Thermochromatium tepidum ATCC 43061: one gene and its partner. The protein of the gene in region 2 interacts with the protein of the main gene of each other region in a pairwise test. Links are inferred from orthologs where the notes say so. Each region holds a gene or a part of one and is shown on either strand. Other genes may lie near its edges.

The links. The genes of interacting proteins can lie anywhere in the genome.
Region 1: the proteins of E6P07_RS02110 (region 2) and glnL interact in binary tests that used the Escherichia coli proteins (3 or more experiments, as listed by UniProt). The link is inferred for Thermochromatium tepidum ATCC 43061 from one-to-one orthologs.

The regions. Positions count from the first base shown.
Region 1 is NZ_CP039268.1:2,189,225-2,193,085, reverse strand. Bases 978-3,861 are described here. They hold glnL (nitrogen regulation protein NR(II)), read right to left. Parts: upstream 3,019-3,861; coding sequence 1,936-3,018; downstream 978-1,935. Other genes in these bases: glnA (glutamate--ammonia ligase), read right to left, coding at 3,721-3,861; E6P07_RS10060 (DUF4124 domain-containing protein), read right to left, coding at 3,152-3,661; ntrC (nitrogen regulation protein NR(I)), read right to left, coding at 978-1,943. Outside these bases: argB (acetylglutamate kinase), read left to right, coding at 1-20; E6P07_RS10075 (hypothetical protein), read right to left, coding at 61-471; more of ntrC, read right to left, coding at 510-977.
Region 2 is NZ_CP039268.1:442,732-447,646, forward strand. What follows is about bases 933-3,891. They hold E6P07_RS02110 (P-II family nitrogen regulator), read left to right. Parts: upstream 933-2,222; coding sequence 2,223-2,561; downstream 2,562-3,891. Other genes in these bases: E6P07_RS02105 (ribulose bisphosphate carboxylase small subunit), read left to right, coding at 933-1,280; E6P07_RS02115 (outer membrane protein assembly factor BamD), read right to left, coding at 2,578-3,405; rluD (23S rRNA pseudouridine(1911/1915/1917) synthase RluD), read left to right, coding at 3,522-3,891. Outside these bases: E6P07_RS02100 (SulP family inorganic anion transporter), read left to right, coding at 1-778; more of rluD, read left to right, coding at 3,892-4,502; peptidoglycan editing factor PgeF, read left to right, coding at 4,483-4,915. UniProt on the Escherichia coli protein: P-II indirectly controls the transcription of the glutamine synthetase gene (glnA). P-II prevents NR-II-catalyzed conversion of NR-I to NR-I-phosphate, the transcriptional activator of GlnA. When P-II is uridylylated to P-II-UMP, these events are reversed.

The sequences.
Region 1 (3,861 bases), 1.7 Mb from region 2 along the record:
CCCTGATTCGAGGGCGCTGACACGGCCCCACCGCACAATGGCAGGGTTGTAGGGGCGGGTTCAGGACCCACCCTTCCCTGGGCGCAGATGCTCGATGTATTTGGGGACATCGAGCATCCTCAGTCGGGCGGCGTTCCCGGTGACGACGAGCCTCGACTCGGTCCCTTCGAACCTCAGCGCACACCGGATATGACCACGACTCTCGAATGGAATCGGGATCATGTCGCGGTAGGTGTAGACGTTCTCGTCGAGATCGCCGCCGGCGCAGACCAAGGGACCTTGCGGCGGGCGTTCGGCGACCTCGGCCCCCTCGATCACCAGGCTGCCGGCCTGCCACCAGCGCGTGCGTTCGACCGAGCCCGTCATCGTCTTGATCAGATAGGCGCGTGAAAAGCGGATCTCGACGCGATCGCCGTCATGGTCGATCGACTCGATCTCGGAGCCCTTGAGTTCGATACTGGTGCTGTCCAACGCGGTCCTCCTTATCTCTGACAACCAGGGTAGCGCTCTTACCCACCTGGCTCACTGACAACGTCTGGGGCCTCTTCCGCGTCCAGACCCAGCTCCCTGAGCTTGCGCGTCAGGGTGTTGCGTCCCCACCCCAGGAGCCGGGCGGCGTCCTGACGCCGACCGCCCGTGTGTTCGAGCGCGACCTGGATCAGGATGCGCTCGAAGGCGGGCAAGGCCGTGTCGAGTAACCCCTCGCGTCCATCCTTGAGCCGCTGCCGCGCCCAGTGGCGTAGGCCCTGTTCCCAGGGCTGATCGCGGACCCCCTCACCCGGATCGGACTGGAGCTCGGTCGGCAGGTCTTCGGCATGGATATGCTTGCCGGAGGCCATGACGGTCAGCCAGCGGGCGGTGTTTTCCAATTGTCGCACATTGCCCGGCCAGTCGAGCTGCTGGAGCCGGTCGACCGCGTCCGGCAGGAGTACCTTGGGCTCGCCGCCCAGCTCGCGCGCGGCCTGCACCAGAAAGTGACGCATCAGTAACGGGATGTCCTCACGCCGGTCGCGCAGGGCCGGGAGCTGGAGGCGGATGACGTTGAGCCGGTGGAACAGGTCCTCGCGAAAGCGCCCCTCGCGCACCAAGTGTTCGAGGTTCTGATGCGTCGCCGCGATGATGCGCACATCGACCTTGATCGGCGCCATGCCACCGACCCGATAGAACTCGCCTGTGGCCAGCACCCGCAGCAGCCGGGTCTGCAACTCGGCGGGCATGTCGCCGATCTCGTCGAGGAACAGGGTGCCGCCATCGGCCTGCTCAAACCGACCCTCGCGTCGTGCCTGGGCGCCGGTGAAGGAGCCGCGCTCGTGACCGAACAGCTCAGATTCCAGCAGATCGCGTGGGATGGCCGCCATGTTGAGCGCGATGAAGGGTCGCTCGCTCCTGGGGCTGTGACGATGCAGTGCCTGGGCGACCAGCTCCTTGCCAGTGCCCGATTCGCCCGTGATGAGCACCGTGATATTGGAACGCGCCAGGCGCCCGATGGCGCGAAAGACGTCCTGCATTGCCGGCGCCGCGCCGATGATGTCCGGTCCGCGCGTGACACTGACCTCCTCGACGCGCTCTTCCCGTCCACGCCGGCAGGCCCGGCTGACCTGGGCGACGGCCTCGTCGAGATCGAACGGCTTGGGCAGATATTCGAACGCCCCGCCCTGGAAGGCCGAGACCGCGCTGTCGAGATCCGAGTGCGCAGTCATGATGATCACGGGTAGCCCCGGATAGCGGCCCTTTACCTGACGCAGCAGTTCTAGCCCATCGATCCCCGGCATCCGGATGTCGGTGAGGATCACATCGGGCTGCTCGCGCTGGAGCGATTCGAGGATACCAACCCCATCGGAGAAGCAGGTCACCTGCATCCCGGCCTTGCGCAGGGCACGGTCGAGCACCCAGCGAATCGAGCGGTCGTCGTCGATGACCCAGACATGCGGCACCCTAGTCACAGCTCGGCTCCAAGGGTAGGTAGACATGAAAGACGGTATCGCCCGGGCGGCTCTCACACGCGATCAGGCCGCCATGCTGATGGATGAGCTCCTGGGCGATCGAGAGCCCAAGCCCGGTCCCGTCCGGGCGGCCTGAGACCATGGGATAGAAGATGCGGCTGCAGATCTCGTCGGGGATGCCCGGTCCATTGTCCCGGACCTGCACCTGGAGCACCAATTTGTGACGGCGGCTGCCGATGGTAAATTGGCGCAATACCCGCGTCTTGAATTGCAGACAGCCGTGCGGACCGGCGGCGGTGGCCGCGTTGCGCGCCAGGTTGAGCAGCGCCTGGATCAAACGATCACGATCGGCGTTGAGATCCGGGAGACTCGGGTCATAGTCGCGCTGGACCAATGGGCCTTGGGGCGACTCGGCCAGGATGAGTGTTCGCACATGTTCCAGCACGTCATGGATGTTCACCAGCGCGCGGCGCGGCGGCAGGTGATGCGGACCAATCATGCGGTCCATCAGCGCCTGGAGGCGGTCGGCCTCGTCGATGATGATGCGGGTGTATTCGCGCAAGGCGGCCTCCGGCAGTTCGCGTTCCAGGAGCTGGGCGGCGCCGCGCAGCCCACCGAGCGGGTTCTTGATCTCATGGGCCAGACCGCGCAGCAAGGCCCGAGTCGCCTGATGTTGTGACAGCAGCTGTTCCTCGCGCGTAATCCGAAGCTGACGGTCGACCTGATAGAGCTCGACCAGCAACTCCTGTTCTGCCTCCACAGGGTGTAAGGGTAGGACGGTGTAGTTCACCGTTTTGGTGCGTCCGTCGCCGATCAAGAGGTTGATCTCGCGCTCGGTGAAGGGATGACCGGAGGCTAACGCCTTGCTCAGACGCTCCTCGATGTCTGCGTCCGGACAGGGCAGCAGACGCGCGGCCGGCTCCCCCAGCAGATGACGCGCACTGACCTCAAACAGAACCTCGGCGGACGGATTGAGATAGGTAAGACGCAATTCGGCGTCGAACAGCATCACGGACGTGCTAAGATGATCGAGGATCCGGCGCTCGAGCGTCGGCTTGGTCGCATGAGTCGTCATCCATTGGATCCCGAATCGTGATTGGCCGCACCGACCACTTCTGGCGGAGCGACCGTTGTTGACGAGACAAGCAAATACGGCACCAGTCTTGGATCCAGGCGCACATGACCGTCATGAACACGGAACCCACTGATCAGGGGAGTTGACCAGGCGCCCTGGGTTCGCTGACTCGGAAGGTGGTGGGGGCGGACTGGGCGACGCTCCGATCGTCGGCCCCGCGGATCTGGAGCTGAAGCCTGTGTGTCCCGGCACCGAGCCCCGTCAGCCTGAACTGGGTCTGGGTCGCCTCGACCGGTAGAGCCTGGTCATCGACCAACAGCAACAGACGGTGGCCCTCGATCAGGGCTGGATCGAGTCGCAGGCTCAGCGGTATACCGGATTCAGACAGGGTCGTCTGCTCGCCTGGGGCGAGGATTTCAAGCGCGGTATAGGGTCCGAGATAGGGCTCGTCGGGCGAGCTTGGACCCAATTGGGCGGGCTTGGCCTCAGTGACACTGCCAGATTCCACATTGAGTCGATCGGCGTTCGATACCCGACGATCGGAATAATAGACTTTACCCTCGGTATCGAGCCAACGGTAGACCGCGGCGCTGGAAGGCGCGCAAAACAATAGCAAGACTAGGATCGGCGCGGCGTTGAGCATGGTCCGTAAAGATTAGCCCAAGCGTGCCGATCCGAACAGCCCCCCTTATTTGGAGAGATTTAGAGGCTGTAGTACATATCGAACTCGACCGGATGGGTCGTCATCCGAACGCGCGTGACCTCCTTCATCTTGAGATCGATATAGGCGTCGATCAGGTCATCGCTGAACACACCGCCCGCGGTCAGGAAGTCGCGATCCCG
Region 2 (4,915 bases):
CGTGGTCAATATCCAGACCGGGGCGCGCAGCGCGCTCTCCGGCATCACGCGCGCCCTGATCCTGCTGGTCGTGGTGCTCTGGGCCGCCGGTCTGACCTCCCAGATCCCGCTCGCGGTGCTGGCCGGTATCGCCTTCAAGGTGGGGCTGGACATCATCGACTGGTCGTTCCTCAAGCGGGCCCATCGCGTCTCGCCGCGTGCGACCCTGATCATGTATGGCGTGATCGCACTCACGGTGTTCGTCGATCTGATCTGGGCGGTGGCGGTCGGGGTCTTCGTCGCCAACGTCCTGACCATCGATCGGCTAAGCCGGCTCCAGAGCCGTTCGGTGCGCGCGATCCAGCACCCGGGCGAACACGAGAACCTGACGCTCGACGCCCAGGCGGTGCTGGAGCGCGCCAATGGCCGCATCCTACTCTTGACGCTTGGCGGTCCGCTCATCTTCGGTCTGGCCAAGGCGATCGCGCGTCAGCATGCGATCCTGGAGGACCACGAGGTGCTGGTCATGGACTTCACCGCGGTCCCCTTGCTTGGGGTGTCGTCCTCCTTGGCGCTGGAAAAGATGATCCTGGAGGATCTCGCCGCTGGACGACAGGTGGTGATTGCTGTCAAGGATGGCGAGGTTCGGCAGCGGCTCGACCGGCTGGGGATCATGGCGCGGCTGCCGGCCGATCAGGTGGTCGCGACCACCGAGGCCGCGCTGGCGCGGGCCGAGACCTTGCTGGCAGCGAGTCCGCGTCTGGATCCCTTGACCAAGCCGGAGGCGGCCTTGGCCTAAGGGCGGCAGGCGGCGGAGACATCGACCAGATTCGATGCGGATTGCGGACGATCGCAATTTCCGATATTTGCACTCAGAAACTACGCTTGAGACTCGACAGCAGAAGCCGTCCGGCTTTCCCGCTGATTCAAATCCGATCGAGAGAGGTGTTCCGATGTCAACCGTCGCCATCGTCCAGAACGCATCGACAGTCGTCATTCATGCCGTTCAGTTCCATGATGAGGCGCATCTCCAGCCGGCCGAGTGCAGGATGCTCAGTCGGCTTGAATCCTGTCTGCATCGTGGCTGCATCATCTCCATCGAACATACCGAGCAGATCCAGCCCAGATACACCACCTGGAAGCTCTGGGAGCCGCCGAGCTGTTACGACGGCGACATGGACGCCGTGCATGGCGCGATCGCGCGCTGCCGTCAGGCCCATTGCGACCATCACATCCGCCTGAACATCGAGGATCTGAGCTATCGCAGCCGGCTCGCGCTCATGGTCCATCGCCCGCATTGAAGCGGTTGCGGCCTGTTGTGTGTCATAGCCCCATGACAGCGACGTTCGTACCGGCACTGGTGATCCAGGCCGATCACTGTGTGGAACAGCCGACGGTCACTATCCTACCGGTGACAGGAACCCGTCTGAGGAACACGAAGCCTGGTTTAAAGCGAACGGCGACCGGACCGGACCAGCGCAAAGGGCAGCGCAACAAGCCGTTGTCCGAGGCACGACAGCGATTTAACCAGGGCATTGCCAAGACGCGCCCCCGTTTAGAACAGGCGTTTGTCTCGATTGTGCCGATGGGCGGCAGATGATTCGCGCCATCGGTCGGGCGCGCGCCAACTTTGCCATGACATGGGTGGCAAGTAAACAACCCTCGACTGAAGTCGAAGGCTTTATTGTGAGACGCAGCAAACATGGTTGACCACATCCCCAACATTGGGCGTGTTTACAGCCGCCCTTGGTAGCGGGGCTCCGCTGCCAATCCGGGCCAGGTTTCGACTGGCGTTGCAGTCGGCGTGCGCCCGGAGACCACACTGTATTATACACCACATGGTGCGCTTCGCGCACCCGCCATTCCTCCCGCGACTCAAGTCGCGGGTTTCCTTGCGGAGGGTCTATGAATGGCGCGGGGTCGGCGTGGTGACTGGCTTTGGTGATCCACTCCGAACGCTGCGTCCGCTTGGCGCGCACCACCTCATCCAGCGGCGGCAAGTCGATGATCAGCACTTCCTTGGGGCTCAGGCGCGACCCTAAACGCATGACACGAGCCGGGTCAGACGGGGAGAACCACACCGGCGGTGACGGCCTGGACATGACTGAGATTTCAGGGCATTGACCAGGTCTTCTCAGACACTGATGAGCGGTGCCTCCCCAGCGCGCTGTTCATACCCCCCGAGGCCAATTTATACTGATCCCTGATTGATTTTTAGCGGATACGGCTTACGGGAGAGCGGCATGAAAAAGGTCGAGGCGATCATCAAACCCTTCAAGCTAGACGACGTGCGCGAGGCGCTGTCGGCGGTCGGCATCACGGGCATGACGGCGATCGAGGTCAAGGGCTTCGGCCGACAAAAGGGCCACACCGAGCTCTATCGCGGGGCGGAGTACGTGGTCGATTTCCTCCCCAAGATCAAGATCGAGCTGATACTGGCCGATGATCAGGTCGAGGAGTGCATCAATGCCATCACCACAGCCGCGCGCACCGGCAAGATCGGTGACGGCAAGATCTTCGTCTCAGAGGTGACGCGCGTGGTGCGCATCCGCACTGGAGAGGAGAACGAGGTCGCGATCTAGCCGGCTCGCCCCGGACTTAGTTGCGATCGAGTTGGAGCGAGTCCCAGATTCGGCGCGCTAGATCGACCTTTTCGGGCCGGATCTCGTCGGGGACAAAACGCCCCTGCTGACGGTTGAGGTCAAGCACCCGCTTGACATCGGCCGCGAGATCATCCTTGCCGAGGGCGCGATAGGCGTCGATCAGCACCTCCAGCGCATCGTCCACGGCGCTGGTGCGCTGATAATGTTGGATGACGTAGTTGGCGCGATTGGCCGCCGCCAGATAGGCCCCGCGCTTCATGTAATAGCGTGCGACATTGACCTCGTTCATGGCCAGGTTGTTACGTAGATAGACCATGCGCTGGCGTGCATCCTCGGCGTACTTGCTGTTCGGGAAGCGTTCGACCAGCACCGCAAAGTCCTTGAAGGCATCCATGGCCGAGCCTGGATCGCGCTGTGAGGCGTCGGTCGGGATGAAGCGGTCGAGGAAGCCAATGCTGCGGTTGTAGTTGACGATGCCCTTGAGGTAATAGGCATAATCGACATAGGGGTTCTGGGGATAGAGCTTGATGAAACGATCCGCCGCCGCCAATGCGTCCTCAGGTTCATCGGCACGATAATAGGCGTAGGCGACATCCAGTTGCGCCTGCATGGCGTAGCGCCCGAAGGGATAGCGGGCCTCAAGCTTCTCATAGAGCTCGATGGCGCGTTTGTAGGAGCCTGAGTCGAGTTCCGCGGCGGCCTCGGCATAGAGCTTAGCGGCACTCCAGCCCTCAGTTTCATCGATTTCCTTGCCGAAGATCCCGCACCCGGCTAGCGTCACGGCGAGCAGGAGTGCGGTCAATCGTGTTAAGGTTCGTGACATGTTGCATGAGTATCTGTTTCAAAACGGTTCCAGTATACCCGAACCCCTGTCTTGGCGAGTGTGCTTAAGCCTTGGGTCTGCGGGGTCTGGTCTCTGATGGACTGGATACGGACTGAATGAGCTCGATTTCCACCGAAACCGTCCGCCGTTCGCTCCGGGTCGATCCCGATCTCGCCGGCGACCGGCTCGACCGTGTGCTGGCAAGGTTGTTGCCGGAGTTCTCGCGTGGGCGGCTCCAGCGCTGGATCGAGGCCGGCCAGGTGCTGGTCGACGATCGGCCCTGTCGAGTGCGCGACAAGGTCTGGGGTGGTGAGTCGATCCGGATCGAGGCCGAATTGGCGGCAGTCGATACGCATCAGCCACAGGCGATTGCGCTCGATCTGGTCTACGAGGACGCGCATCTGCTGGTGATCAATAAACCCGCCGGTCTGGTCGTACATCCGGCGGCCGGCAATCCGGACGGCACACTTCAAAACGCCTTGCTGCATCGGGCCCCTGAGCTTTCGGCCCTGCCGCGCGCCGGGATCGTGCATCGGCTCGACAAGGACACCACGGGTCTGATGGTGGTTGCGCGTACACTCCAAGCCCATCATGCGTTGGTTGAGCAGCTTCGGCGGCGGATCGTGCATCGCGAATATCGGGCGCTGGTGCTGGGCACCCTGGTCGCGGGCGGGCGGGTCGAGGCACCCATCGGTCGCCACCCGACCCAGCGTACCAAGATGGCCGTGGTCAATAACGGGCGCGCGGCCATCACCCATTATCGCGTCCTGGAATCCTATCCGGGGCATACCCTGTTGGCGGTCGAGCTAGAGACCGGACGCACCCATCAGATCCGGGTGCACATGGCCCATATCCATCATCCGCTGGTCGGCGATACGACCTATGGTGCGCGTCCGCGTCCCCCGCGCGGCTGTCGTCCCGAGCTGGCCGCCGCCCTGCAGGGTTTTCCGCGTCAGGCCTTGCACGCCATCCGTCTCGGACTCATCCATCCGGTCACTGGCGCCGAGATGCTCTGGGAGATCCCCATGGCCCCCGATCTAGCGGCCCTGTTGGATCTGTTGCGCTGGAAGGCGACCGATGGAATTGATCACTCCTGACTGGCCGGCACCGGACTGGGTGCGGGCCTGCTCGACCACCCGTGTGGGTGGTGTCAGCCGGGGTCCGTTCGCCAGCCTCAATCTCGGCGATCATGTCGGTGACGATCCAGGTCATGTTGCGCGCAATCGCGACCTCCTCTGCTCAAATTTGGGTCTGCCCGCCGCCCCCATGTGGCTGCGTCAGGTCCATGGTTGCGAGGTCGCGCGGGCCGAATGTCCGGTTGCGGCCATCCCCGAGGCCGATGCCGCGGTCGCGACCTCGCCCGGCGTCGTGTGCGCCGTCATGACTGCCGACTGTCTGCCGTTATTGCTCTGTGACGAGCAGGGCACGCGCGTGGCGGCGGTCCATGCCGGTTGGCGCGGACTGGCCGGCGGCGTGCTGGAGCGCGCGGTGGCGGCCATGGTGGTCGCGC